DNA from 3 places in the Streptomyces sp. HUAS 31 genome. Region 2 is predicted to be linked to each of the others. Evidence: riboswitches for the same ligand, from Rfam matches in the RefSeq annotation. Region 2 holds a riboswitch; each other region holds the start of a gene.
The links. Region 2 has a riboswitch for cobalamin ahead of PGH47_RS34835 (energy-coupling factor ABC transporter permease). Riboswitches for the same ligand answer to the same signal wherever they lie in the genome.
Positions count from the first base shown of each region.

Region 1: another riboswitch for cobalamin. It lies ahead of PGH47_RS09755 (cobalamin biosynthesis protein); the one in region 2 lies ahead of PGH47_RS34835 (energy-coupling factor ABC transporter permease).
Region 3: another riboswitch for cobalamin. It lies ahead of PGH47_RS12765 (prenyltransferase/squalene oxidase repeat-containing protein); the one in region 2 lies ahead of PGH47_RS34835 (energy-coupling factor ABC transporter permease).

Region 1 covers NZ_CP116353.1:2,219,812-2,229,380, forward strand. The annotation lists gene PGH47_RS09745 (inorganic phosphate transporter) at 58-1,293, shown strand; gene PGH47_RS09750 (hypothetical protein) at 1,329-1,550, shown strand; cobalamin riboswitch at 1,706-1,825, shown strand; gene PGH47_RS09755 (cobalamin biosynthesis protein) at 1,922-2,863, shown strand; gene PGH47_RS09760 (cobyric acid synthase) at 2,860-4,407, shown strand; gene cobN (cobaltochelatase subunit CobN) at 4,404-8,060, shown strand; gene PGH47_RS09770 (putative cobaltochelatase) at 8,057-9,569, shown strand, end outside.
Region 2 covers NZ_CP116353.1:7,861,836-7,871,404, reverse strand. The annotation lists gene PGH47_RS34865 (LapA family protein) at 1-167, opposite strand, end outside; gene PGH47_RS34860 (CocE/NonD family hydrolase) at 224-2,002, opposite strand; gene PGH47_RS34855 (S66 peptidase family protein) at 2,144-3,079, opposite strand; gene PGH47_RS34850 (S9 family peptidase) at 3,076-5,028, opposite strand; gene PGH47_RS34845 (M20/M25/M40 family metallo-hydrolase) at 5,046-6,347, opposite strand; gene PGH47_RS34840 (M55 family metallopeptidase) at 6,340-7,173, opposite strand; cobalamin riboswitch at 7,274-7,459, shown strand; gene PGH47_RS34835 (energy-coupling factor ABC transporter permease) at 7,490-8,191, shown strand; gene PGH47_RS34830 (energy-coupling factor ABC transporter substrate-binding protein) at 8,188-8,556, shown strand; gene cbiQ (cobalt ECF transporter T component CbiQ) at 8,560-9,309, shown strand; gene PGH47_RS34820 (hypothetical protein) at 9,306-9,449, shown strand; gene PGH47_RS34815 (energy-coupling factor ABC transporter ATP-binding protein) at 9,446-9,569, shown strand, end outside.
Region 3 covers NZ_CP116353.1:2,887,350-2,896,918, forward strand. The annotation lists gene PGH47_RS12745 (TIR-like protein FxsC) at 1-499, shown strand, start outside; gene PGH47_RS12750 (TIR-like protein FxsC) at 496-1,749, shown strand; gene fxsT (FxSxx-COOH system tetratricopeptide repeat protein) at 1,778-5,803, shown strand; gene PGH47_RS12760 (alpha/beta fold hydrolase) at 5,841-6,761, opposite strand; adenosylcobalamin-variant (AdoCbl-variant) riboswitch at 7,343-7,437, shown strand; gene PGH47_RS12765 (prenyltransferase/squalene oxidase repeat-containing protein) at 7,562-8,779, shown strand; gene PGH47_RS12770 (SCO2322 family protein) at 8,776-9,441, shown strand; gene PGH47_RS12775 (energy-coupling factor transporter transmembrane component T) at 9,434-9,569, shown strand, end outside.

The sequences.
Region 1 (9,569 bases), 5.6 Mb from region 2:
TTCACCCAGGTTACCTACGTTCGTCCAGCCAATGACCTCGAACGATTGCCTGGGTAAATGGAAAACTTCTCGCTGATCCTCGCGATTGTGGTGGTAACCGCACTCGCGTTCGATTTCACGAACGGTTTCCACGACACCGCCAACGCGATGGCCACCACCATCTCGACCGGTGCGCTCAAGCCCAAGGTCGCGGTGGCCATGTCCGCCGTGCTGAACCTTGTCGGCGCCTTCCTCTCCGTGGAGGTCGCCAACACGATCTCCAAAGGTCTCGTCGACGAGACCGGCATCCGTCCCGAGGTCATCTTCGCCGCGTTGGTCGGCGCGATCCTCTGGAATCTGCTCACCTGGCTGGTGGGCCTGCCCTCCAGTTCCTCGCACGCCCTGATGGGCGGTCTGATCGGCGCCACCATCGCCTCGGCCGGCGTCGGCGCGGTCCACGGCGACGCGCTCGTCACCAAGGTGCTGATCCCGGCGATCGCCGCCCCGCTGGTCGCGGGCATCGCCGCGTTCCTGGGCACCCGCCTGACCTACAGCCTCGGCAAGAAGGCCGACGGCCAGGCCGCCGCCAAGGGCTACCGGACCGGCCAGATAGCCTCCGCCGGCCTGGTCTCCCTCGCGCACGGCACCAACGACGCGCAGAAGACGATGGGCATCATCACCCTCGCCCTGGTCGCCGGCGGCGTCGTCGCCCCCGACTCGGACCCGCCCATGTGGGTCATCCTCTCCGCGGGTCTGGCCATCGCTCTCGGCACCTACCTCGGCGGCTGGCGCATCATCCGCACCATGGGCAAGGGCCTGACCGACCTTCAGCCGCAGCAGGGCTTCGCCGCCCAGACCAGCGCGGCCACCGTCATCCTGGCCTCCTCCCACCTCGGCTTCTCCCTCTCCACCACGCACTCCGTCTCCGGCTCGGTGATGGGCGCCGGCCTCGGCCGCAAGGGCGGCGTCGTCCGCTGGTCCACGGCCACCCGGATGTTCGTCGCCTGGGGCCTGACCCTGCCGGCCGCCGCCCTGGTCGGCGCGCTCGCGGAGTACGTCACGGGCTTCGGCACCTGGGGCACGGCCGTCGTCGCCGTCTTCCTGGTCGCCTCCAGCGCCGCGATCTGGAAGATCTCCCGCCGCGAGGTCGTCGACCACACCAACGTCAACGACAGCGACGAGGCGCCCGGCGTGGTCACCACCGCCATCGCCGCCGTCACCCCGCCCCCGGCGGGCACGCCGGCCGAGGACCTCTCGGCCACGATTCCGGCCCCGTCGTCCTCCGAGCCCGCGTCCTCGCAGGCCACCGTCTGACCGCCCCGTAATCCGGCTATCCAGAAAGTAGAAGCATGAAGATCGACTGGGCGGCACTCGGCTCCGTCTTCGGCGTCAGCCTCGTGGTCACGGTGGCCCTGGTGGGCCTGTTCACCCTCGGCGTCGCGGGTCTCTCGCGCCGCGAACGGGCCGTGGCCCAGGGCGACTCGGCCTCGCTCGCGGTCACCGGCGCCTATGCCTGCTTCGCGGCCTGCGCGGCGGCCGTGGGCTACGGGATCTATCTGATCGTGGCGTGACCCACAGGCCCGTCGTGGCCTGACCCACAACACGCGAAACACCCGAGGTGCGGGACGGACGACCGTCCCGCACCTCGCTGCTGTGTGGGCCTTCGCACACTCTCCCGTCGCAGGTCAACGGCAAGTTGACGCCCCTCGGAACCCCGTGGTGGACTTCCGGGGCCAAGTACGACGGCAGAAGAGGAAGCCGGTGAGAATCCGGCGCGGTCCCGCCACTGTCACCGGGGTAGCAATCCCCGGGAGCCAGGAACTCTCGCCGTCGGTCTCGTCGAACCAGGGCGCGGACACCCTGAGTGAGGACACAACGCGATGCTCGCCTGCCGATCGACATGCAGTAGACCCTCGTCCGGCCGTACGGTCGGCTGACCCCGATGCGAGCCGATCGCGTCTTCGCGTACGGCGCCGCCGCCGGGCTCCTCGGTGACCTGCTGCTCGGCGATCCCCGCCGGGGGCATCCGGTCGCCGCGTTCGGACGGGCCGCGGCCGCCGTGGAACGGGTGTTGTGGCGCGACGACCGCGCACGCGGCGCCCTGCACACCGCCGTGTGCGCCGGTGGCGCCGTTGCCCTGGGTGCCGTCGCCGCCCGTGTCGTCCGTACCTCTCCGGCCGCCTCCCTCGCGCTGACCGGCGCCGCCACCTGGGCGGTCGTCGGGGGCACCTCGCTCGCCCGGGAGGCCCGTGCCGTCGGGCGGGCCCTGGAGGCGGGGGACGTCGAGGGGGCCCGGGCGCGGCTGCCGCATCTGTGCGGCCGGGATCCGCAGGCGCTGGACGCGGACGGGATCGCGCGGGCGGTCGTGGAGTCCGTCGCCGAGAACACCTCCGACGCGGTCGTGGGCGCCCTGGTGTGGGGGGCCGTCGGCGGGGTGCCCGGACTGCTCGGCTTCCGGGCCGTGAACACGCTCGACGCGATGGTCGGGCACCGGTCGCCCAAGTACCTGCGCTACGGCTGGGCTTCGGCCCGCCTCGACGACGTGGCCGGCTGGCCGGGGGCGCGGCTGACGGCCGTACTCGCCACTCTCGCCGGCGACGATCCCCGGGGGGCGGTGCGGGCCTGGCGTGCCGATGCCGCCGCGCATCCGAGCCCCAACGCCGGGCCCGTCGAAGCCTCGTTCGCGGGAGCCCTCGGGGTGCGGCTGGGCGGGACCCTCTCCTACGGCGGCCGGGTCGAGCACCGTCCCGTGCTGAACGGGAACGGACGGGCCGTGGGCGTCCACGACGTCGAGCGGGCCGTACGGCTGTCGAAGCGTGTGAGTTGGCTGGCGCTCGGCGTGTGTGTCGCCGCGCGCAGTATCGCGAAGGGGCGTACCTCATGACGGGCGGTGGCCTTCTTGTCGCCGGCACCACCTCCGACGCGGGCAAGAGCGTCGTCACGGCCGGGATCTGCCGGTGGCTGGTACGGCAGGGGGTGAAGGTCGCGCCGTTCAAGGCGCAGAACATGTCCCTGAACTCGTTCGTGACGCGCGAGGGCGCCGAGATCGGGCGGGCGCAGGCCATGCAGGCCCAGGCGTGCCGGGTCGAGCCGACCGCGCTGATGAACCCCGTGCTGCTCAAGCCCGGCGGTGAGCAGAGCAGTCAGGTCGTGCTGCTGGGCAAGCCGGTGGGCGAGCTGAGCGCGCGCGGCTACCACGGCGGTCGGCAGCAGCAGTTGCTCGGGACGGTGCTGGAGTGCCTCGCCGAGTTGCGGGGCACGTATGACGCGGTGATCTGTGAGGGGGCCGGCTCTCCGGCCGAGATCAATCTGCGGCGGACCGACATCGTCAACATGGGCATCGCCCGCAATGCCGGGCTGCCGGTGCTCGTCGTCGGCGACATCGACCGCGGCGGCGTCTTCGCCTCCTTCTTCGGGACCGTCGCGCTGCTGTCCCGTCAGGACCAGGAGCTGATCGCCGGGTTCCTCGTCAACAAGTTCCGCGGCGACGTGTCGCTGCTCGAACCCGGCCTCGACATGCTGCACGACCTCACCGGGCGGCGGACGTACGGCGTCCTGCCCTTCCGGCACGGTCTCGGCATCGACGAGGAGGACGGGATGGGGGTCCCCCCGCTCGAGCGAAGCCGAGAGTGGGGGAGGATCTCACTGCGGGGCGCCGTACGGGAGTCGGAGGTCTCCTCCCCCTTCGGTGCGGACGTGCTGCGCGTCGCCGTGTGTGCCGTGCCGCTGATGTCCAACTTCACCGACGTCGACGCCCTCGCCGCCGAACCCGGCGTCGTCGTGCGGTTCGTGGACCGGCCGGAGGAACTGGCCGACGCGGACCTGGTCGTGGTCCCCGGCACCCGGGGCACCGTCCGCGCCCTGGAGTGGCTCCGGGAGCGCGGGCTCGCGCGGGCCCTGGTCCGCAGGGCCGCCGAGGGGCGGCCGATCCTCGGCATCTGCGGCGGCTTCCAGCTCCTCGGCGAGCACATCGAGGACGACGTGGAGAGCCGGCGCGGACAGGTCGAGGGGCTCGGGGTGCTGCCCGTCCGGGTGCGGTTCGCCCGGGAGAAGACCCTGACCCGGCCGGTCGGCGAGGCCCTCGGAGAGTCGGTCGAGGGGTACGAGATCCACCACGGGGTCGCCGAGGTGACAGGAGGAGAACCCTTCTTGGACGGCTGCCGGGTCGGCCGGACCTGGGGCACGCACTGGCACGGCTCGCTGGAGTCGGACGGCTTCAGGCGGGCGTTCCTGCGCGAGGTGGCGGCCGCCGCGGGCCGCCGGTTCGTGCCGGCGCCCGACACCTCGTTCGCCGCGCTGCGCGAGGAGCAGCTCGACCGGCTCGGCGATCTCATCGAACAGCACGCGGACACGGACGCGCTGTGGCGGCTCATCGAGTCCGGCGCGCCGCAAGGACTGCCTTTCATTCCACCGGGAGCGCCCGCATGAGCACAGTGTTGTTGTTGTCGACCGCCGACACGGATCTGCTGGCGGCCCGAGCCGCCTCCGGTGCCGACTACCGGATCGGCAACCCGACGCGCGTGGACGTCGAGACCGAGCTGCCCGCGCTGCTCGACGGCGCGGACCTCGCCGTCGTCCGGCTGCTGGGCGGCAAGCGGGCCTGGGAGGACGGGCTCGCGAAGCTGAAGGCGTCGGGTGTGCCGACCGTGCTGCTGGGCGGCGAGGCCGTGCCGGACGCCGAACTGATGGCGGAGTCGTCCGTCCCGGCCGGTGTGGTCGCCGAGGCGCTGAAATACCTCGTCGAGGGCGGGCCCGCCAACCTCACCGAGCTCGCCCGGTTCCTCTCCGACACCGTGCTGCTGACGGGCGAGGGGTTCGTCGAGCCGCAGAAGATGCCGGAGTACGGCGTCCACGGCGACCGTACGCTCCAGGAGGGCCGTCCGACCGTCGGCGTGCTCTTCTACCGGGCCCATGAACTCAGCGGCAACACCGCGTTCGTGGACACCCTGTGCGACGCGATCGAGGCGCGGGGCGCCAACGCGCTGCCGGTGTACTGCGGTTCGCTGCGCGGCGCGGACCCGGAGCTGTACGAGATCCTCGGCAGGGCCGACGCCCTGGTCGCCACCGTCCTCGCCGCCGGCGGCACGCACGCCTCGCAGGCCTCGGCGGGCGGCGACGAGGAGGCGTGGGACATCGGCAGGCTGGCCGAGCTGAACGTCCCCGTGCTGCAGGGGCTGTGCCTGACGTCGTCCAAGAGCGCCTGGGACGAGTCCGACGCCGCCCTGACCCCGATGGACGCGGCGATGCAGGTCGCGATCCCGGAGTTCGACGGCCGGCTGATCACCGTCCCCTTCTCCTTCAAGGAGCAGGGCCCGGACGACGTGCCCGTGTACGTGGCCGACCCGGAGCGGGCCGGACGCGTCGCCGGGATCGCCGTACGGCACGCGCGGTTGCGGCACAAGCCGAACGCCGACAAGAAGCTCGCGCTCGTCTTCACCGCCTACCCGACCAAGCACTCGCGCGTCGGCAACGCGGTCGGCCTGGACACCCCCGCCTCCGCGGTGCGGGTGCTGGACGCGCTCAAGCAGGCCGGGTACGGGGTGACCGAGTACCCGGACAACGGCGACGAGTTGATCCACCGGCTCATCGAGGCGGGCGGGCACGACGTCGAGTGGCTGACCGAGGACCAGCTGGCGTCGGCGCCCGCGCGCGTGCCGCTCGCCGACTACCAGGCCTGGTTCGACAAGCTCGACCCGGAACTCAAGGACGCCATGACCGAGGCGTGGGGCGAGCCGCCGGGCTCGCTGTACGTCGACGGGGACGACATCGTGCTGGCCTCCCTCCAGTTCGGGAACGTCGTCGTGATGATCCAGCCGCCGCGCGGCTTCGGCGAGAACCCGATCGCGATCTACCACGACCCGGACATGCCGCCCTCGCACCACTACATGGCCGCCTACCGGTGGCTGGAGAACTCGTTCGGCGCCGACGCGATCGTGCACATGGGCAAGCACGGCACGATGGAGTGGCTGCCGGGCAAGGGGCTCGGGCTGAGCGGCGGCTGCGCCCCGGACGCCGTCCTCGGGGACCTGCCGCTGATCTACCCGTTCATCGTCAACGACCCCGGCGAGGGCACCCAGGCCAAGCGCCGCGGTCACGCCACGGTCGTCGACCACCTGGTGCCGCCGATGGCCCGCGCGGACACCTACGGCGACCTGGCCAAGCTGGAGCAGCTGCTCGACGAGTACGCGCTGGTGTCGGACCTGGACCCGACGAAGGCGCCGGCGGTCAGGGCCCAGATCTGGACGCTGGTCAAGGCGGCCGAGCTCCATCACGACCTGCATGTCGACGAGCAGCCGGACGACGGCGACTTCGACGAGTTCGTCATGCACATCGACGGCTATCTGTGCGAGATCAAGGACGTGCAGATCCGCGACGGCCTGCACATCCTGGGCGGCGGCCCGGTCGGCGAGCCGCGCGTGAACCTGGTCCTCGCCGTGCTGCGTGCCTCGCAGGTGTGGGGCGGGCAGGCGAACGCGCTGCCGGGCCTGCGGGCGTCGCTGGCCGAGCACTTCGGCCTGGTGGAGAAGGAGCTGCTCGCCGAGCCGGGTGCTCCGGTGAAGGTTCCGGTCGAGCTGAGCGATCTCGTCGAGGGCCCGTCCCGTACGGCCGCCGACGCGATCGACCTGCTGGAGCAACTGTGCCGGCGGGTCGCGGAGGGGATGGAGTCCAACGGCTGGGCGGTGTCCGAGGCTCCCGTCCTCGTGCGTGACGTCCTCGGCGCCGAACTCCCCGAGGCCGTCGCCGTGCTGGAGTTCGCCTGCGACGAGGTCGTGCCGCGTCTCGCCCGGACCACGGACGAGATCGGCCACATCCTCAAGGCGCTCGACGGCGGTTACGTCCCGGCGGGCCCGTCCGGTTCACCGACGCGCGGTCTGGTCAACGTCCTGCCGACGGGCCGGAACTTCTACTCCGTCGACCCCAAGGCCATTCCGTCCAGGCTGAGCTGGGAGGTAGGGCAGTCGCTCGCCGACTCGCTGGTGCAGCGGTACCTCCAGGACACGGGCGAGTACCCGAAGTCCGTCGGCCTGACGGTCTGGGGCACCTCGGCCATGCGCACCCAGGGCGACGACATCGCCGAGATCCTCGCGCTGCTGGGCTGCCGCCCGGTGTGGGACGACGCCTCGCGCCGGGTGACCGGGTTCGAGATCATCGGCCTTGAGGAGCTCGGGCGCCCGCGCATCGACGTCACCGTCCGCATCTCCGGCTTCTTCCGGGACGCGTTCCCGCACGTCGTCGGCCTGATCGACGACGCCGTGCGCAAGGTCGCCGAACTGGACGAGCCGGCCGGGCAGAACTTCGTGAAGGCGCACGCCGACGAGGACACCGCCGAGCACGGTGACCGGCGCAGGGCGACGGCCCGTGTCTTCGGCTCCAAGCCGGGCGCGTACGGCGCCGGTCTGCTGCCGCTGATCGACGCCCGCAACTGGCGCTCGGACGCCGACCTGGCCGAGGTGTACGCCGTCTGGGGCGGCTACGCCTACGGGCGCGGGCTCGACGGCCGGGCGGCGCGCGGCGACATGGAGACCGCGTTCAAGCGGATCAACGTGGCCGCGAAGAACGTCGACACCCGCGAGCACGACCTCGTGGACGCCGACGACTACTTCCAGTACCACGGCGGCATGGTCGCCATGGTGCGGCACCTGACGGGCGCCAACCCCGAGGCGTACGTGGGCGACAGCGCCACCCCCGACCAGGTGAAGACCCGCACGCTCGGCGAGGAGACCCACCGTGTCTTCCGGGCCCGCGTGGTCAACCCGCGCTGGATGGCGGCCATGCGCAGGCACGGCTACAAGGGCGCCTTCGAGATGGCGGCGACCGTGGACTACCTGTTCGGCTACGACGCCACCGCGGGCGTGGTCGACGACTGGATGTACGAGAAGCTCAGCGCGGAGTACGTCTTCGACGCCGAGAACCGGGACTTCATGAAGAAGTCCAACCCCTGGGCGCTGCGCGGCATCACCGAACGGCTCCTGGAGGCCGCGGACCGCGGGCTGTGGGCCGAGCCGGACGCCGACACACTGGAGCGGCTGCGCGCCACGTACCTGGAGCTGGAAGGCGACTTGGAGGGCGACGAGAAGTGACAACCCCCTTCCCCTTTACGGCCGTTGTCGGCCAGGACGACCTGCGGCTCGCTCTGCTGCTGAACGCCGTGTCGCCGGCGGTCGGCGGTGTGCTGGTGCGCGGCGAGAAGGGCACCGCCAAATCGACGGCGGTACGGGCGCTGTCGGCGCTGATGCCCGAGGTGCCTGTCGTCCCCGGCTGCCGCTTCTCCTGCGACCCGGGCGCCCCGGATCCCGCGTGCCCGGACGGACCGCACGAGGAGACGGGCGCCGGCACGCGCCGGCCCGCCCGCATGGTCGAACTGCCCGTCGGTGCCTCGGAGGACCGGCTGGTCGGCGCGCTGGACATCGAGCGGGCGCTCGCCGAGGGCGTGAAGGCCTTCGAGCCGGGACTCCTCGCCGACGCCCACCGCGGGATCCTGTACGTCGACGAGGTCAACCTCCTCCACGACCACCTGGTCGACCTGCTCCTTGACGCCGCGGCGATGGGTGCGTCGTACGTCGAACGCGAGGGTGTCTCGGTCCGGCACGCCGCCCGTTTCCTCCTCGTCGGGACCATGAACCCCGAGGAGGGCGAGCTGCGGCCGCAGTTGCTCGACCGGTTCGGCCTGACCGTCGAGGTCGCCGCCTCGCGGGAGCCCGACCAGCGGGTGGAGGTCGTCAGGCGGCGGCTCGCGTACGACGACGACCCGGGCGCCTTCGCCGCCCGGTGGGCCGACGAGGAGCGCACCGTACGTCAACGGATCGTCGCCGCGCGGGAGTTGCTGCCGTCGGTGCGGCTGGGTGACGGGGCGCTCCGGCAGATCGCGGCGACCTGTGCCGCGTTCGAGGTGGACGGCATGCGGGCCGACATCGTGATGGCCCGTACGGCGACCGCTCTGGCCGCGTGGGCCGGACGGACCGATGTGCTCGCCGAGGACGTGCGGCAGGCGGCGCTGCTGGCGCTGCCGCACCGCAGGCGGCGCAACCCCTTCGACGCGCCCGGCCTGGACGAGGACAAGCTCGACGAGACCCTGGAGGAGTTCGGGGGTTCCGAGGACGAGGACCCGGATCCCGGTCCGGACGGTCCCGGCGGGGGCGGCGGGCAGCCGCCGCAGTCCGACGACGGCCCGCAAGGGGGCGACACGGCCGCGCGTCCCGAGGCCGGTGAGGACGGGGAGCCGCAGGGCTCCGGGGCCGGGGAGCAGACTCCCGTACGGGCCTCCGAGCCGTTCCGGGCGAAGGCGCTGAGCGTGCCGGGTGTCGGTGAGGGCGGGGCCGCCGGGCGGCGTTCGCGGGCGCGGACCGAGCACGGGCGGACCACGGGGGCCCGACGGCCCCGCGGGACGCTGACGAAGCTGCACCTGGCGGCCACCGTGCAGGCGGCTGCGCCGCATCAGCGGGCCCGGGGTCGGTCGGGGCGCGGCCTCGTGGTGCGCCGGGACGATCTGCGGCAGGCCGTGCGGGAGGGACGCGAGGGGAACCTCGTGCTGTTCGTGGTGGACGCCTCCGGGTCGATGGCGGCGCGGCAGCGGATGGGCGCGGTGAAGG
Region 2 (9,569 bases):
AGGGGGATCAGCAGCCGGATCTCGGTACTGTCGGTGTTCTCGAAGATGAAGATCAGCGCGAGGGCGGCGAGCACCAGCACGGTGATCCTGCCGGGGGTCATCGCCCCGGACAGGCCACCCCGCTTCCCGCCCGCCTTCGAGCCGCTCTCGGACGTCTTCGCGGTCATACCACCAAGGATGCTCCCGAAGCGGGGATCACGCACGGTGAGCGGCCCGCCGGGCGTCATCCGATCACCGGCAGCCGGAGCACCCCGGTGTCCTGGGGCGCGGCGGCCACGGTCACCGGCTTGATCCCCCGGTTCCCGAAGTACGCGTCGTCACTCGCCGCGATCACGAACCGCAGCCGGTGCCCCTTCTCGTACCGGTGCACGATCCCCGGCAGGGTCACGGTGAAGCTCCGCCGCACGTCGGGCACACGCACCGGTGCGACGAGCCGGTGCACCAGCGTCCGGGTGCCGTCGGGGGCGATGTCGTAGAGCTTGGCGAAGAGCACGAGCCTGTCGGCCGCGTCGCCGGAGTGCTGGGTCCGCTCGGCCACCGGGGAGCTGACCCGGAGCGTGGCCCGGGGCGCGCCCACGACGTCGGTGGTGCGGGCGAGCGGCTCGCTGGTCCAGGCGAGGTGGGTGCCCGGGGTGTCGTACGGCGCCGGGTCGCGGAGGCCGATGAGTCCGGCGAGCGAGCTCTCCGAGTGGCTGGTGGGGACGAGCCAGTTGGTGTACGTACGGCTGCCGCGCCTCACCTTGCGGCGGTCGTCGACGAGCTTGCCGTCGCCGGAGAGGTAGAGCGTCCGGCTGAGCGCGGGGACGCGGTCGGCGGTGGCGTAGGTGTGGTCCGGGTCGGTGATCCAGTCGCGGTAGTAGGCGAAGGCCGGTCCGGTGTCGACGGCGTGCCCGCGCAGGTAGCGGTCGAACCAGGCGAGGACACGGCGGCCGACGTAGCTGGTCTCCAGGTTGCCCTGGCCGAGGTTCAGTTCACCGGACGCGGGGTCGCTCATGCCGCCGCTGTGGCCCCAGGACTGCCAGATCATCTTGGTCGGGGTGCCCTGGTCCTTGAGCGTGCGGTACGTCGCCGTCGCCTCGTTGAGGTTGAAGAGGCTGTCGGCCTGGCCCTGGACGAGGAGGGTGGGTGCCTTGACGCGGCTGAGGTACGAGACCGGCGAGACACTGCGGGCGTAGGCGAGCAGTTCGGCGGTCCGTTTGGCCGGGTAGCGGCCGGAGTTGAGGGTCCGGATGGTGTCGCAGGCCTTGGTGACGAAGTGCAGGCAGGGCATGGAGTTGATACGGGAGGGGTCGAGGTTGGGCTCCAGCAGGGGCTGGCCCTCGCCGATCAGGTAGAAGCCGTTGGCCCACTGCCATTTGAAGGAGCCGGGGACACCGCCGCTGCCGACGGCGTTGTTCGGGTCGAGGGAGTACGCCAGGTCGTTCCAGGTGATCATCGGCACCAGTGCGTCCAGGCGGCGGTCGACGGCGGCCGTGGCCAGCTGGACGGCCCCGCCGTAGGAGCCGCCGACCATGCCGACGCGCGGGTCGCCGGGGGCGTCGAGGGTGACGTAGTCGGCCTTCGTGCCGTCGTCGGCGGCGCGCCGGCCACCCAGGAAGTCGACCAGACCGGAAGCGGCGACGCCGTCGAGGGTGGGGTCGTCGAGGGAGATCAGACAGCCGGACCTGCCGAAGCCGAGGCCGGAGTAGACGAGGGAGACGTAGCCGCGCTCGGCGAAGGACTTGCCGATGTTGTCGGTCGAGCCGTCGGACTTGCTGCCGCCGAAGCCGTTGGTGGCGACGACGGCGGGTGCGGGGTGGGCGCGGTCCACGCCGGCGGGCCGGTACAGGTCGGCGTCGACGGTGCAGCTGCCCTCGCCCGCGCGGACGGTGAACTTCAGGGCGGTGACGGTGTACTGGCCGGTCGCGGCGGCGGCCGGTGCGGTGAACGCGAGGGGTGCGGTGAGCGTGGCGCCGAGGACGAGAGCGAGTGGGACTCGGAATCTGGGCACACGACGGGACACGGAGACCTCCACACTGAGGCACGTCTGGACTGCCCTGCATACCGACCAGTAAGTACTGGCCGGTTGTCATGGTGTGACACGTGTCAGGCGAGGTCAATCGCCGTGACGGAGGTTTCTTGACGGAGATTCAGTGAATCGGGTTCAGCGCAGAGCGGGCTCGTCCAGCGTCAACGTCCCCGCGTCGGCGTCGAGTTCGGCGCTCACCCCGAACGGAATCGTCAGCGCTCCCTCACAGTGCCCGAACCCGAACTCCTCCACAACGGGCACACCGAGGCCACCCAGTCGGTCCAGGAGCAGCGCACGCACCCGCTCCTGCGGCTCGCACGCCTGCCACGACCCGAGCAGCACGCCGCGCACGCCGTCGAACAGCCCGGCGCGCAGGAGCTGGGTGAGGTAGCGGTCGAGCCGGTACGTCTGCTCGCCGACGTCCTCCAGGCACAGCAGGCCGCCGCGTGCGGAAGTACGGGCGTGCGGGGTGCCGGTGTCGGCGGCGAGCAGGCTGAGGCAGCCGCCGAGCGTGACGCCCCGCGCCCGGCCCGGGACCAGTGCGGAGCCGGTGGAGGTGATCGTGCGCACCGACTCCGGCTCGAAGAGCGTTGCCCTCAGGTGCTCCTGCGCCCGCGCGTTCTTGATGAAGTCGACGCCCGCCGCCGCCGGCCCGTACAGCGTGCCGATGCCCAGCCGGGTCGCGAACGCCTCGTGCAGGACGGTGATGTCGCTGAAGCCGACGAAGACTTTCGGTCCGGCCGCGGCCATCGCCTCCCAGTCGAGCAGATCGACCATCCGCTGCGCGCCGTAGCCGCCCCGGGCGCACAGCACGGCGTGCACGGACGGGTCGCACCAGGCCCGCTGGAGGTCGGCGGCCCGGTCGGCGTCCGTGCCCGCGAGGTAGTCGAACTCGCCGTGCCGGTCCAGCACATGGGGTGCCACCACCGGGTCGAGATCCCAGCCGCGCAGCACGTCGAGCCCGGCCTGGAGCCGTTCCTCGGGGATCGGTCCGCTGGGGGCGACGACGGCGACACGGGCGCCGGCGGCGAGTCGGGCGGGCCGCACGAGGGGCTGTACGGACTGTGTCACTTGGCGAGCTCCAGCTTGGGGATTCCGGGCGGGTCGATCCCGAAGACCTGTGCGTACAGGGAGAGTTCGGACTCCAGGACGCGGACCATCGTCTCCGCCCGGCGGAACCCGTGCCCCTCGCCCTCGAAGGCGATGTAGGCGTGCGGCACCCGGCGTCCCTCCATCCGGGCGAGGAACCGCTCGCACTGGGTGGGCGGGCAGATCACGTCGTCCAGGCCCTGGAGCAGCAGGAACGGCACCGTGAGGTGCTCGGCGTGCTCCGCGGGCGAGCGCTCCAGGTACCGTGCGGGCACCTCGGCGAGCGGTCCGACCAGGGACTCCAGGTACTGGGACTCGAAGTCGTGGGTCTCGCCGCTGCCCCAGCCGGCCAGGTCGAGGATCGGGTAGAGGATCGTGCCGCAGGCGAAGACGTCGGTCGTGGTGAGCGAGGCGGCCGTGGTCCAGCCGCCCGCGCTGCCGCCCCGGACGGCGAGCCGCCGCCGGTCGGCGGTGCCCTCGTCGGCGAGGGCGAGCGCGACGGCCGCGCAGTCCTCGACGTCGACCACGCCCCACTGCTCGCGCAGCCGGTTGCGGTACTCCCTGCCGTAGCCGCTGGAGCCGCCGTAGTCGACCTCGGCGACGCCGATGCCTCGGGAGGTGAAGTAGGCGATGGCCAGGTCCAGCACGAGGGGCGCCCGCGAGGTGGGGCCGCCGTGCGCCCAGACGACATAGGGCGGCGGGGTGTCGCCGGGGGCCACGTAGCCGGGGTTGTGCGGTGGGTAGATGTGCGCGTGGATGTCCTGACCGCCGGGTCCGGTGAAGGTGCGGATCTGCGGCTCGGGGTAGTAGGCGGGGTCCACGGCGTCGTCGTGCGCGGCCCCGATCACCCGGGTGCGGCCGGTACTGGCGTCGAGCTCGACCACCTCGTAGGCGCTGCGCGGGCTCGCGCCGACGGCGACGACCCGCTCCCCGTAGGCCGAGAGGGTGGGCGCGAACTCGGTCCAGGGGCCGGCCGCGTCGACGATCTCGCCGGTCTCCGGGTCGAGCACCCCGAGGGCCGTCGCGCCACGGCCGTGCACGACCGCGACGAGCCCGCTCGCCAGCGGCGCGAACCAGCTCAGGCCGAGCTGCCACAGCGGTCCGCCGAACTCCTCCTCACGGGGGCACAGCGGTACGCCGTCGCGGTAGAGGTTCCACCAGCCGCTGCGGTCGCTCGTGTACAGCAGCCGCCCGTCCGCCGACCAGTCGGCCTGGGCGATCGACTCCTGCGGGCCGCCCGCGACGGTCCGCGGGCTGCCGAGGGTGCCGTCCGCCGCGACGTCGGCGATCAGCAGTTCCGTGCCGTCCCACGGCATGTGCGGATGGTCCCAGGTGAGCCAAGCCGCCTGCCGCCCGTCGGGCGAGATCCGCGCGCCGGTGACGAACCGGCGTCCGTCGTCGGTCAGTTCGCGCACGGCAGCGCGGTCCTCGGCCGCCGAGCCGTCCAGAGGTACGGCGGCCAGGACGCGTCGTACGTCGGTGGGTCCTGAGCCGGTGAACTCCTCCAGCACGCACCACACCTCGCCGAGGTCGAGCCGCAGCCGCGGCTCCACCCAGCGCAGCCCGCCGCCCACCTCGGAGACGGGGGTGAGGGGGCGCGGCTCGCCGCCCTCCTCGTAGCGGTAGAGCCGCTGGTCGGCGAAGTCGACGAAGACGACGAGCGGCCGGCCGGCCGCGACGGCACCGGCCCACGGCTGTCCGCCGTACTCGATGACCCGGCTGCGCACGTTCCACGGGGCGGGCAGCACCGACTCCTCGCCGCCGTCGGCGCGGCGCCGCACCAGCGTGTAGCGGCCGCCCTCGGTGGGCCGGGCCTCGGTCCACCAGGCCTCCTCCCCCACGAAGCCCACGAAGTCGGGCCGCCCCTCGTGCGCCGCGGCGACGGCCGCGTCGATGGGCGAGGGCCAGGAACCGTACGCCAGCGTCCGCACTTTCTCCCCCAACTCCCCTAGGCCGTACGCAGAAAACGGTCGAGCACGCGGACGCCGAAGTGCAGTGCCTCGATGGGCACCCGCTCGTCGACGCCGTGGAACATGGCCCCGTAGTCGTAGCCCTCCGGCAGCTTCAGCGGTGAGAAGCCGTAGCCGGTGATGCCGAGCCGTGAGAACTGCTTGGCGTCGGTGCCGCCGGGCATGCAGTACGGCACGACGTGCCCCTCCGGTGCGAACTCCTCGACGGCCGCGCGCATCCGGGCGTACGTCGGCGAGTCCACGGGCGACTGGAGGGCCACCTCGTGATGGTGGAACTCCCAGTTCACGTCAGGCCCGGTGAGCTGGTCAAGGGTGGCGCGGAACTCGTCCTCGTGACCCGGGAGATATCGGCCGTCGACATACGCGACGGCCTCCCCGGGGATGACGTTGACCTTGTAACCGGCCTCCAGCATGGTCGGGTTGGCGCTGTTGCGGACGGTCGCCTCGACCAGCCGGGCGGCCGGGCCGAGCTTCTCCAGCAGGCCGTCCACGTCGTCCAGGTCTGCGTCGAGGCCGTAGAGCGCGGCGAGTTCGGTGAGGGCCGCGCGAACGGTCGGGGTGAGCCTGAGCGGCCACTCGTGGGCGCCGATGCGGGTGACGGCGGCGGCGAGCCGGGTGACGGCGTTCTCCCGGTTGGGCCGCGAGCCGTGCGCGGCGCGCCCGTGGGCGGTGAGCTTGACCCAGCCGGTGCCGCGCTCGCCGGCGGCGAGGGGGTAGAGCTGCCGGCCGCTGCCGTCGTGGACGGTGAACGCGCCGGACTCGCCGATGCCCTCGGTGCAGCCCTCGAACAGCGCGGCGTGCCGGTCGGCGAGGAACCCGGAGCCGTCCTCGGCGCTGGCCTCCTCGTCGGCGGTGAACGCGATCACGACGTCCCGGCGGGGCCGTACGCCCTCGCGGGCCCAGGACCGCACGACGGCGAGGATCATCGCGTCCATGTTCTTCATGTCGACCGCGCCCCGGCCCCACACGACGCCGTCGCGGATCTCCCCGGAGAAGGGGTGCACACTCCACTCGCCGGCCTGTGCGGGCACCACGTCCAGGTGACCGTGCACGAGGAGCGCGTCCGCCGACGGGTCGGTGCCCTCGATGCGCGCGACGACGTTGGTCCGGCCCTCGGTGCGCTCCAGCAGGGCGGGTTCCAGACCCGCCTCGGCCAGCCGCGCGGCCGCGTACTCGGCGGCGGGGCGCTCCCGGCAGTCGCCGCCGCGGTTGGTCGTGTCGATGCGGATGAGGTCGGAGGTGAACGTGACGACTTCGTCCAGTGCCTGCCCGTCAGCCATACTGCTCCTCCACCGAGGCCGAGGCGATCGTGGTGACCGCCTTGAAGGTACGGATTCCCTCGTACATTCGCTCGCTGGTGTACGCCACCTTGCGCTCGCCGATACGTTCGACGCCGGGAACGACGGTGACGGCCATCGCGAGGTGTTCGGCGTCGAACTCGACGGCGACGGTGAACGGTCCCCCGAACACCGGCTCGTGACGGACCGCCAGAGCGGCCGCCTCCTTGGCCGCGGCACGGATGTCGGCGGCGGTCCTGCCCGGCGTACGGCACACGGCGGCGTACCGCGAGACGTGGTCCTTGACGGCGACCTTCAGCGCCTCCGGCGCGTAGCCGAGCGCGTCCTCGCAGGCCAGGTCGTCGCCGGTGACGAGCACCACGGGCACGCCGTACTCGGCGACGACGTGCGCGTTCAGCAGGCCCTCACTGGCCCGGACGTCGTTCAGCCACACGCCTGTGATCTGGTTCGCGAGGTAGGTGTGCGCGAGGACACCCTCCATGCCGGCGCCCGCGTGGTAGCCGACGAAGGCGATGCCGTCCACGTCGCCGTGCTGCACGCCCTCGACCATGGACAGCGTCTTGTGCCGACCTGTGAGCATCTCGGCCCGCTCGTCGAGCCGTTCGAGCAGCAGATTGCGCATGGACCAGTGCGCCTCATTGATGAGGACGGCGTCGGCACCGCCGTCGAGGAATCCCAGCACGGCGGCATCGACGTCCGAGGTGAACATCGCCCGGCAGCGCTCCCACTGGGGAGTCCCCGGAAGCACGTCGGCCGGCCAGGTCACACCGGTGGCGCCCTCCATGTCGGCGCTGATGAGGATCTTCATGCTCGATCACGTTACGCGCCCGGGAGGGAACCCGCCACGAAGCGGACGAACGCCGCTTTCACACCTTTGGGGTGTGCTTGTCAGCCACCCGCCAAGGGCACTAATGTCACCACGCCTTGGTGAACGGGAAATCCGGTGTGATGCCGGTGCGGCCCTCGCCACTGTGAATCGGGAAGTCCGGCTCCTGCCCTCGCGGGCAAGCCACTGGGTCCTTGCGACCCGGGAAGGCGGAGCACGGGCGGTGTCACCCGTCAGCCAGGAGACCGGCCAAGGCACGTCAACCATCCACGAGGTGCTGGAGAGGGTCTGCTGAGCCATGCACATAGCCGAGGGTTTCCTGCCCCCGGCGCACGCGGTCGCCTGGGGCGTCGCGTCCGCGCCGTTCGTCGTACACGGAGTACGGTCACTCACCCGTGAGGTCAGGGAGCATCCCGAGAGCACACTGCTGCTCGGCGCATCCGGGGCCTTCACCTTCGTCCTTTCCGCCCTGAAGCTGCCGTCGGTGACCGGCAGCTGTTCGCATCCCACCGGCACGGGCCTGGGCGCCATCCTGTTCCGGCCGCCGATCATGGCCGTGCTGGGCACCATCACGCTGCTGTTCCAGGCACTGCTGCTCGCGCACGGCGGTCTGACCACGCTCGGCGCCAACGTCTTCTCGATGGCGATCGTCGGACCCTGGGCCGGCTACGCGATCTACAAGCTGCTGCGGCGCTACGACGTCCCGCTGATGGTCGCCGTGTTCTTCGGCGCGTTCGTCGCGGACCTGTCCACCTACTGCGTGACCAGCGTCCAGCTGGCGCTCGCGTTCCCCGACCCGGGCAGCGGATTCGTGGGCGCGCTCGGCAAGTTCGGCTCCATCTTCGCCATCACCCAGATCCCGCTGGCGGTGAGCGAGGGCCTGCTGACGGTGCTCGTGATGCGGCTGCTGGTGCAGTCCAGCAAGGGCGAACTGACCCGGCTGGGCGTGCTCCTCACCAAGAAGCAGTCCCGCGGCGAGACCGAGGCGGTGGCCCGATGAGCAGGAACACGAAGATCAACCTCCTGCTGCTGCTCGTGGTGGCCGCGCTCGCCGTGCTGCCGCTGGCGCTCGGCCTGGGCGACCACAAGGAGGAGCCGTTCACCGGCGCCGACGGCGAGGCCGAGACGGCGATCACCGAGATCGAGCCGGACTACGAGCCCTGGTTCTCGCCGCTGTACGAGCCGCCGTCCGGTGAGATCGAGTCGGCTCTGTTCTCCCTCCAGGCGGCGCTGGGTGCCGGTGTCCTCGCCTACTACTTCGGGCTGCACCGGGGACGCAGGCAGGGCGAGCAGCGGGCACTGGAGCGGGTCGGCGAGGAGGCGGCGGCCGGTGCCGCCGAGGAGTCGAAGGCCGACAGGGTCTGACACGTGCTGCCGATCGACGCGGCGGCGCACAGCAGTCGCTGGCGCCGCCGTCATCCCGTGGACAAGGCCGTGCTCGGGCTCGGTCTCACCGTGCTCTCGATCTCCCTGCCGCCCTGGCCGGGGGCCGCGCTGATCCTTCTCACCGCGCTGACCCTGCTGCTGGGCCCGGCGGGCGTGCCCGGGCGGCGGCTGTGGCGGGCGTACCGCGTGCCGCTCGGTTTCTGCGTGACCGGCGCGGCCACACTGCTGGTCCAGGTCGGCGGCGGGCAGGGCTTCGTGTCCCTCGCCGCCGACGGGCCGCTGCGCGCCGGTGAACTGCTGCTGCGCACCTCGGCGGCCTCGCTCGGGGTGCTGCTGTTCGCGTTCACCACGCCGATGTCGGACCTGCTGCCGCGCCTGGTGAAGGCGGGAGTGCCCGCACCCGTCGTGGACGTCGCGCTGGTGACGTACCGCATGAGCTTCCTGCTGCTCGACTCCGTGCGCCGGGTGCGGGAGGCACAGGCGGCCCGCCTCGGGCACACCACCCGCGCCGCGACCTGGCGTTCACTGGCCGGGCTCGGCGCGACCGCGTTCGTGCGGTCCTTCGAGAGGGCCACCCGGCTCCAGGCCGGGCTCGCCGGGCGCGGCTACGACGGCACCCTGCGCGTCCTGGTGCCCGAGGCGAAGGTCTCCGTCCGTTTCACGGCCGCGAGTTGCGCCCTGCTCGCGGCGCTGGCCGCTCTCACCCTCGTACTGGAAAGGGCCCTGCCATGAGCGAGCCCACCGCCCCGGTCGCCGCCCGGGACGCGACCAACGCCCACCAGGCCGGCCCCGCCACACTCACGGCCACGGGCCACCCCCCACTCGCGACACCGGCCACCCCCGCCCCCGCACCGAAAAAGGCCCTGCCATGAGCGAGCCCACCGCCCTCGTCGCCCTGCGGGGTGCCTCCTATGCCTACGAGGACGGCCCCGTCGTGCTCAGCGGCCTCGACTTCGACGTCCGTGAGGGGCGGGCTCTCGCGCTGCTCGGCC
Region 3 (9,569 bases), 5.0 Mb from region 2:
CACGCACGACGGGGAAACCCCGATCGGCTTCCTCGACAAGCGCATGCCCCTGGGCGGCGAGTGGGAGAAGAACCTGAAGGAGGCGCTGGCGACCTGCCGGGTCTTCATGCCGGTGTATTCACCCCGGTATTTCGCCAGTCACTGGTGCGGGGTCGAGTTCGACGGCTTCCTCCGGCGGCAGGCCGAGCACCACCGCAGTGAGCGCTACACCGTCAGCGCGATCCTCCCGGTGCTGTGGACGTCTCCCGGCAGGATCGTGATGCCCAAGGTCGTCGAGCCTTTCCAGTGGTACAGCCTCGATCTCGGAGACGACTACCGGCGCATGGGGCTGCTGGGTCTGATGGAGGCGGGCAAGTGGCGCGTCTACCGGCGAACCGTGTGGCGGCTCGCCGAGCGAATCGTCGACGTGGCCACGGCTGCCCGGCTCAAATCCTGCGACGTCAAGCTGTTCGACGATCTGAGCAACGTCTTCGCGCCACGTACTCAGGGGGACTCATGACGGACTCGACTCCGGTCTTCTTCCTCAGCTACGCCCGCACGCCAGGGCCCCAGGGGGCCGACGCCGACCAGCCGGTCTTCTCCTTCTTCGAGGAACTCGGGGAGCAAGTGGCCCGCCTCACCGGCGTGCCCGCGGAGCAGGCCGGTCATGTGGACCGTCCCGACGCTGCGTCCGATGGATGGCTCTCGAAGCTGACAGCCAGCAGTGTCTTCGTCCCGCTGTACGCGCCGCGCTACTTCACAGACCCGCTCTGCGGCCGCCAGTGGACTGCCTTCAAGCGACGCGTCGGCCCCGACTACGGCCGGGCCGTGGTCCCCGTCCTGTGGATCCCGCACCGGCAGGGCACCACACTGCCGATGGCCGTCCTGGACATCCCTCCCCATCTGCCGCGCGAGAGTGGGGAGGAGCAGCGCGCCCAGGACCGCTACTCCGAGTCCGGCCTCTACCAGCTCATGGAGATGGAGGATGACGACCAGCGCGCCTACCGTGCGGTCCTGGGACGACTCGCTCAGCGCATTGCGCGGGCGTGGGAGGACACTCCTCCGCGACCCGTCAGCATCGAGCGGCTGACTGATCGGCGTGGCCTGGTGGACGCCTTCGCGCTCCAACCGTCGAAGCCGACCCTGCGGATCACGGTGGTCGCGCCGACCGCCGGCCGACTCCCGCCGGGGCGTGAGGCAGCCTCCTACGGACCGGATACCGAGTCATGGCGGCCCTATCGCACAGCGCACGGGACGCTGACGCAGCAGGCCTTCGCTCTCGCCCGCAATCTCGGATTCGAGCCGGAGCTGGTCCCGATCGAGAAGGCCTACGAGAGCATTGCCCACGAAGGCTCCGCGCGAGAACCCGCCAGGCCCATCGCTCCCTCCGTCCTCGTGGTCGACGCGTGGGTGCTGGGCGATCTCCGGATCGCTGAGCAGGTACAGCACATCGTCCGGGCCAACCGGCCCTGGCTGGCGGTGATGGCGGTGCTGGCCGAGGACGACCCACAGACCCAGCGCGACGAGGCGCGGCTGCAGTCACTGCTGGAGACGACTCTGTCCCGGCACCGGCATCTACGGGAGATGCCTCGCACCGCTCGGGGTACCGCCGCACGAGGCATCCGGAAGGCCGATGCCTTCGCCTGGCTGTTCGCGGAGTTGGCGAAAAGCTGCTATTTGCGGTATCTCGATTCCATCCAGGATGTTTCCCCGCGCCCGTCGTCCGACCCGGCGCGGAGTCACGGGGTTCGGAGGCCAACCAGTGACTGACGAGAACGGCGCGGGTGAAGTGGCGGGGATGCCTACTTCGGGTCCGGAGGAAACGACCCGAGGAAAGGTCATCACCTTCTATTCGTACAAGGGCGGCACCGGCCGCACCATGTCGCTCGCCAACACCGCCTGGATCCTGGCATCGGGGGGCAAGCGGGTACTGGTCGTCGACTGGGACCTGGACGCACCCGGCCTCGACCGCTTTCTGCACCCCTTCCTCGACCAGGACCGGTTACGGACCGCGCAAGGCATCATCGACCTCTTCCTGCACTTCAACCAGACGGTGATGGAACAGCGCAGGCAGCCGGAGACACACGCACAGGACGAGTGGGAGACCGCCGAAGCGGCCTGGGTGGCCACACAGGCCCACTTCAATCATTGCGTCATCCCGATCGACTGGGCATTTCCGAACGGTGGCCGGCTGGACTACGTCTCGCCCGGTACGCAGAACAAGGAGTACCTGTCGGCGTACTCGCAGTTCGACTGGATGCGCTTCCTGGACCACACCTGGCACGGGCCCGTCTTCGTCGAAGCTCTGAAGCAGGAACTCACCCAGAACTACGACTACGTCCTGATCGACAGCCGCACCGGTCTGAGCGACGTCTCCGACGTGTGCACGGTGCTGCTGCCTGATGCCCTGGTCGTCGCCTTCACGCCCAGCAGCCAGGGGATGGACGGCGCACAGGCCGTGGCGCAGAAGATCGACAGCCTCTACGGGTATCGCGGGATCCGGATCATCCCGGTCCCCATGCGCGTGGAGGACGCGAACGGCGAGGCCGACCGGCTGGAGGCGGCGCGGGAGCAGATGCGGGCGAAGTTCGCCGACATCGTGCGCCGCCACTGCGCCCTGGACGCCCAGGAGTACTGGGGCAAGGTCGAGATCCCGTACCGGCCCTTCTACGCCTACGAGGAACTACTGGCCCCCTTCAGGGACGCCCCCGGCAGCCCTACCTCCATGCTCGCCGCGTGCGAACGGCTGACGGAAGTCATCTCCGGCGGCGATGTCACCGCGTTCCCCCGTTTGGACGACGCGGAGCGCAAGCGGGTCCTCGCGCTGTACAAGCGGCCCAGGCCACTGCAGAACACCGACATCCATGTCAGCTTTGTGCCCGAGGATCGCACCTGGGCCGACTGGATCGAGTTCACGCTCAAGTCCGTGGGTTTCCAGGTGCATCTGGTGTCCAACGGTACGACTCACCCGTCCGAACGCTCCGTCCCTGATCCGACCGGGAAGTCGGCCACCCGAACTCTCGCGGTCCTGTCCCACGCCTACCGGGACTCCGCGGAAGCACGAGCGGCGTGGGAGACGACCGACGCCGTCGACGGTCTGGGCAATCGGCGCACCCTGGTGACCGTGCGCGTGGACGACGTACGGATGAGCCCTCCGTTCTCCGATCGCGCCGCCGCCGATCTGGCCCGTTGCGGTCCCAATGAGGAGGCGGCGAGACAGGCGCTGCTGAATGCCGTGGAGGCCCCGACACAGCCGCTGTTCAGCCCGGCCGCCGCAAGCGACAGAGGCCCGCGTTTCCCGGGGGCCGAGCCCTTCGTGTTCTCCCTGCCGATCCGCAACCCGTCCTTCACCGGACGCGAGGAGTTGCTCGGACACCTGCGCGATCGGCTGCGGGCCGGTAACGGCACGGTGCTTCTGCGCGGCATGGGTGGCGTGGGCAAGACGATGCTGGCCCTGGAGTTCGCCCACCGCTTCAAGAGCGACTACGACGTCGTCTGGCACATCCAGGCCGATCAGCGAAACCTCGCAGTGGAGCAGTTCGCGGGGCTGGCAGGCCATCTGGAGGTCTCCGAGCGCAAGAACCCGACGGCGACGGCGGCCGCGGTCAAGGACGCGCTGCGTCTGGGTCGGCCCTACAGCCGCTGGCTGCTGATCCTCGACAACGTCGAGCACGTGAACGATCTGTCCGATCTGCTGGTGAGCAGCAAGGCAGGCCACGTCCTGATCACCAGTCAGCGCTCCGAGGGCTGGGAACGGTACGCGGAGATCGCCGATGTCGGTGTGTTCGAGCGCGAGGAGAGCGTCGCGCACCTCAAGCGCAGGCTCACCGAGTGCAGCACCGAGGAGGCCGACGAAGTGGCTTCGGCCCTCGGCGATCTACCGCTGGCTGTCGAGCACGCGGCCGCAGTGCTCAAGGAGAGCGGCCTTCAGACCCAGGAGTACGTCAAACTGCTCGAGCGCCAGCCCGCCGCCGACACGGCCGGTCTGAGCCCCGACGACCGGCTCCTCGACGTTTCCAAGACCTGGAGCGTGGCCATCGGGCAGCTCAACAAGAACTTCCCTCCGGCGGTTCAACTCCTCAAACTGGCCGCCTGGTTCAGCCCTGAGCCGATCTCCATGGATCTGCTGCAAAGCACGCAGATCGCACAGTCCCTCACCGGTCAGGGCAGCACACGCGATCAGGAGTTCCGGCCGCGCGCCTTCGACAGCACGGAAATGATCGCGCGCGCGTTCCAGGAACTGAGTCGACTCTCGCTCGCGACGGTGGACCGCAAGTCACGCAGTCTCCGCGTGCACCGCCTGGTGCAGATGTCGGTGCGCCTGAACATGACGGAGGAAGATCAGGAGGCCACGCGGGACGTCGTCTTCCGCACCTTGGTGGCCGCCCGTCCCGAACAGGACGACCCCGAGGACCACAACACCTGGGAGCGCTACCGCATCATCTGGCCTCACCTGGGAACTTCTTGGGCCCTGGCAGCACCCGACTACGGCATCCGCAAGCTGATCGTGGACCGAGTTCGCCAGTTGCGCCGCCGCGGCGAGCTGAAGCAGGCGTACGACCTGAGCACGCGCGTGCATCAGGGCTGGCTGGAACACAGCGGACCCGACGAACGCTGGGTGCTGCACATGGGCTTCCAGATCGCCAACATCCTTCGTGCCCAGGGCAGATACCAAGAGGCCCTGGAACTGGACATGGATGTACTGCACCGCCAGGAAGCGGCCCTGGACAGCCCGCACGACCTCCACATCCTCATGACGTCCGGCGGTGTGGCTGCCGACCTGCGCGGTCTGGGCCGCTACAGCGAGGCGCTGGAACGCGACCGGCTCAACCACGAGCAGTTCCTGGAGTTGTTCGGCGAAGACCATCCGCGCAGCCTCATTGCGGCCAACAATTACGCGGTATGTCTGCGGGTGTTGGGGCAGTACACGGACGCGCTGCGGCTGGACCGCAAGACCATGGAGACCCGGAACAAGATCCTCGGCCCGGAACATGCCTACACCCGGGCATCAACCATCAGTTACGCCCGCGATCTCCTCGACTGCGGCGACTACGCCGGATCCGAGCTTCCGTTGCGGCGGACCTACGACCAATGCCTCTCCCATCAGCAGTTCGGGCCGTCCGCTCCCACCACCATCAACGCGGGCAAAGCGCTGTCGGGTGCCCTGCACCAGATGGGCCGGGCCCAGGAAGCGGAGGACCTGACACGCACGGTGCTGTCCAACCTTCCCTCCGAGGAAGGGTCGGCCTCGCCCAACCGGCTGCTGCTCCACCTGGGCCTGGCCGGGATCCTGGGCGCGCAGGGTCGTACCGAAGAGGCCCTCGAGCTGGCCCGCCGGGTCCTGGACGACTGCCGTCGGTTCTTCCAAGACCAACACCCCTACACAGCAGCCTGCTACGCGAACCTGGCCGTACTGCTCTACACGGCCAACGAGGCGGCTTCCTCACTGGCACACGCCGAGCAAGCCGCAAGGGTCTTCGCGGCGATCTTCGACGACGACCACCCGTTCACCCTGATGTGCCGGGTGAACCTGGCCAATGCCCAGGCCGCACTGGGGCAGCGTGGACGGGCCCGCGCTACCTACGAGGAGGTACTGGACCGGCTTCGCGATGTCCTCAACGACGACCAGCACCCCGCCCCACTGGTCTGCGCGGCCAACCTGGCAGTGGTCCTGAACGAGTTGGGAGAGAGCGAGGCGGCCGACCGGCTGCGTGAGGAAGTGCTGGGCGCGATCACCGCGCGGCTCGGGGCCGATCATCCCCGCGCTCTGGCCCTGCGCGAGTGGAGTCGGTCGGGCTGGGAGTTCGACCCGCACCCGATCTGATCTGCGATGTGCTCGCCCACGTCGGCGAGCACATCCGCTACACGGCGGCCCCGAAGCGCTCGCGAGCACGGTCGCGAAGCCAAGCGAGTATTTCCGGTACGGCCGGCAGCGCGGCGAAGTGAGCCGCCCCTGGCTTCAGCACGGCAGTCGCTGAGGGAATGCGTTCGGCAAGCCATCGGAAGTGACCGACGGGCGAGAAGGTGTCGTGCTCACCGTGCCAAAGCAGCAGCGGGACTTCGACGATCTTGCCCGGCTCAAAGCCCCAGTCCCGTCGGAAGGACAGCACGTCGTCGAGCCAGCCGAACGAGGAGCGCACCACACTGGTCTCGTAGTTGGCGAGGAGCAGGCCGCGGATCCCACCGTGTCCCACCACAGCCTTGTCTGCCGTGGGCATCTCCGGAGTCAGTAACCCCAGCAGTGACTCCGGCTTGTCACGAATGGCATCCGCGTTGCTGGCCAGGTTGGCCTTGAGCTTTTCCAGGCACTCCTCGGAACCATCGCGGAGAGCCGCTCGGGCGGCCTTGTAGGCGATGACGTTGGACGGGGCCATCCCCTCGAACCATTCGAGCCCGTCCGCATCGGGAGGAGCGATGCTGACCAGAACGGCAGCACTGGCGACTCTGTCCGGAAGCAGCGCCGCACACGCCAACGCATGCGGCCCGCCACCAGAACGGCCCAGCACGGAAAACGGTCCAAGATTCAACTGGTCGGCGATGGCCGCCACATCCGCGGCGGCGTGACGCACAGCGCGGCCTTTTAACCGCTGCGACTCCCCGTACCCCGGCCGGTCGTAGGAGATGAGCCGGATGCCCAGCTTGTAGAGAACGCTGGTCCGTGGACGCGGACCGACCCTGCTGCCCGGAGTGCCATGCAGCAAGAACACCGGGTGGCCCTTCGGGTCCCCCGACGTCTCGAAGAAGAGCAGCCTGCCATCGCCGCTCTTGACACTTCCCAACACCAGGTGTGCCTCCCGTCGCCAGCGCCGCGGCCGCCCGGAGCAGGACCCAGAGAATCAGCATCCCGCCCGTCAGAGCGCCAGTCGACACACAAACCAGCCGTCATTCGCGACGGACCAAGGGTTTTCCGTAAGACGCAATGCCACGGGGTGACGGTTGCGCGTCCCGCAGGCCGCTCGCACCGACCAAACGGTAGAGGATTCCCACCCTCCGGCAGGTCATTCCAGCCACACCGATAGCCATTCGGCGCAAAATCCATGTTTGGTTTGACACTTCTGTGATCGCAACGCCCAAGGGCGGCGATCACGCGGTCCGAGGGCAGTACCCACATGATGGAGCCACTCGACACGCCTCGCATCCTGACGTCGGCCGATACCGATCCGTCCGCGAGGAAGAGCCGATGCCCCGGCCGGGATCATGCACACGCCCACCATGAAGCTCGGCAACCCCTGCAACATCCATGGGCGAAATCCAGCCGAACCGGCCACCCTCGACCTCGCTCGGCACCGGACCGCCTCCGCCGCCCCCAGCCCCCTCTCGCCCCCCACCTACCCCCGGGTAGAGTGTCGCCGTCGTCATCACACCCGTACGTGGGAAAGCCGGTGCAAATCCGGCGCTGACCCGCAACCGTGAACCGGTCGTCGTCGAAGGCCGGTGAGCCGGATCGCCGCGTACGGGAAGTGACCGGCTCACGTGCCCCGGCAGTCCGCCGGAGTGCGGCACCGTCGAGGTATACGGAGCCGAGCCGCCGGGGTCTCCCCTGTGCTGCCCGGTTCCCCTTAGGGAAGGGCACCCGCCGATCATGTACGTCCGTCGCAGCGCCGCGGTCCTGGCCGCCGCCGTCGTGATCGGCGCGGCCGCGCCGGCCATAGCCGCCGACTCCTCCCCCTCGGCCTCGCCGAAGCCCACGTACCCCGCCGAGCTGTACGGCACCACCGATCCCACCTACGACGGCGTCTGGCGGCAGTCCCTCGCGATGCTCGCTCAGAACACCGTCGGGGTGAAGCCCGCCCCGAAGGCCGTGGACTGGCTGCTCACGCAGCAGTGCGCGAACGGGGCCTTCGCGCCCTACCGTGCCGACGCCGGCGCCGACTGCGACGCCAAGACCCTCGTCGACACCAACAACACGGCCGCCGCCGTCCAGGCGCTGGTCGCGCTCGGCGGGCACGACGCCGCCGTCTCCAAGGCCGTGACCTGGCTGAAGTCCGTCCAGAACAAGGACGGCGGCTGGGGATACATGCCGGGCGGGGCCAGCGACACCAACTCCACGTCCGTGGTGATCGGTGCGCTCACCACTGCCGGGGAGAAGCCGGCGGACGTACGCAAGGACGGGAAGACGGCCTACGACGCCCTCAACGAGCTCGCCCTGCCCTGCAAGGACGACGACGGCGGCGCCTTCGCCTTCCAGCCCGACAAGAAGGGCAAACTGCTCGCCAACGCCGACGCCACCGCGGCCGGCGTCCTCGGCTCGCTCGGCAAGGGCCTCGTCGTGAGCCCCGGCAAGGACGCGCCCGCCGCGGACTGCACCGACGGCGGCTACCCGTCCTCGCAGCAGGCCGCCGTCAACGGCGCCGCCTACCTCACCGACGCCCTCGCCAAGGACGGCCACCTCACCTCCACCCTCCCCGGCGCCGAGGACCAGCCCGACTACGGCAACACCGCCGACGCGGTCGTCGCGCTGGCCGCTCTCTCCGGTGCCGACGCCGCCGAGAAGCCGCTGCGCTGGCTGGAGCAGAACTCCGCGAAGTGGGCGAAGCAGAGCGGCCCGGCCGCCTACGCCCAGCTGATCCTCGCCGCCCACGCCACCGGCGCCGACCCCCGCGACTTCGGCGGCGCCGACCTGGTGAAGCAGCTCAACGCCACCGGCCCCGCACCGCAGGCCGCGACGAAGGCCACGAACGAGGAGAAGACCAAGGACGACAGTCCCTTCGGGGTCTGGTGGTACGTCGGCATCTTCCTCGTCGTCGGCATCGGCATCGGCTTCCTGCTGAGCGGCCGCAAGAAGGGCCCCCAGGCGTGATCCGCCGCGTGCTCGCCCCGCTCCTGGCCGCGCTGGTCCTGCTGACCGGCGCGGCCCAGGGCGCGCAGGCGGCCGGCTACCGCTACTGGTCCTTCTGGGAGCGCCAGGGCGACACGTGGGTCTACGCCACCCAGGGCCCCTCCCTCGCCCGCCCCTCCGACGGTGACGTCCAGGGCTTCCGGTTCGCCGTGAGCGAGGACTCGAAGGACGCGACACAGCCCAGGGGCGCGGCCGAGTTCGCGGTGATCTGCGCCAGGACGCCCGCCGAGGACGGCAAGAAGCGAATCGCCCTGGTCATCGACTTCGGTACGGCGGCCGACGCCCCGTCCGGCGAGACGCCTCCCGCCCGCCGTACGGCCTGTGCCCGGGTGGCTCCCGACGCGACCACGGCCGAGGCCCTCGCGGCCGTCGCCAAGCCCCTGCGCTACGACACCAACGCCCTGTTGTGCGCGATCACCGGGTATCCGCAGAAGGGCTGCGGCGATCAGGTGTCGGGGGGCGGCCGGGAGACCGGGCAGCCGACCGCGGCCGGGCAGACCGCCGGCGCGGCCGAGGACGACTCGGACGGCGGGCTCTCGCTCGGCCTGGTCGCGGGCATCGCCGTGGTGGTGGTGCTGGGGGCGGCGGCGGTCTGGCAGGCACGGCGGCGCGGGGATGCTTGAGCGCACCGCGCCCCGGACGGGAGGCTGGTCCTCCGCGGCACAGTCGTGGCTGATCGCGCAGTTCCCCGCGCCCCTTCGGGGCGCTGCCGTCCCTCCCTTGCACCCCGGCGCCTGGTGGCTCTGGGCCC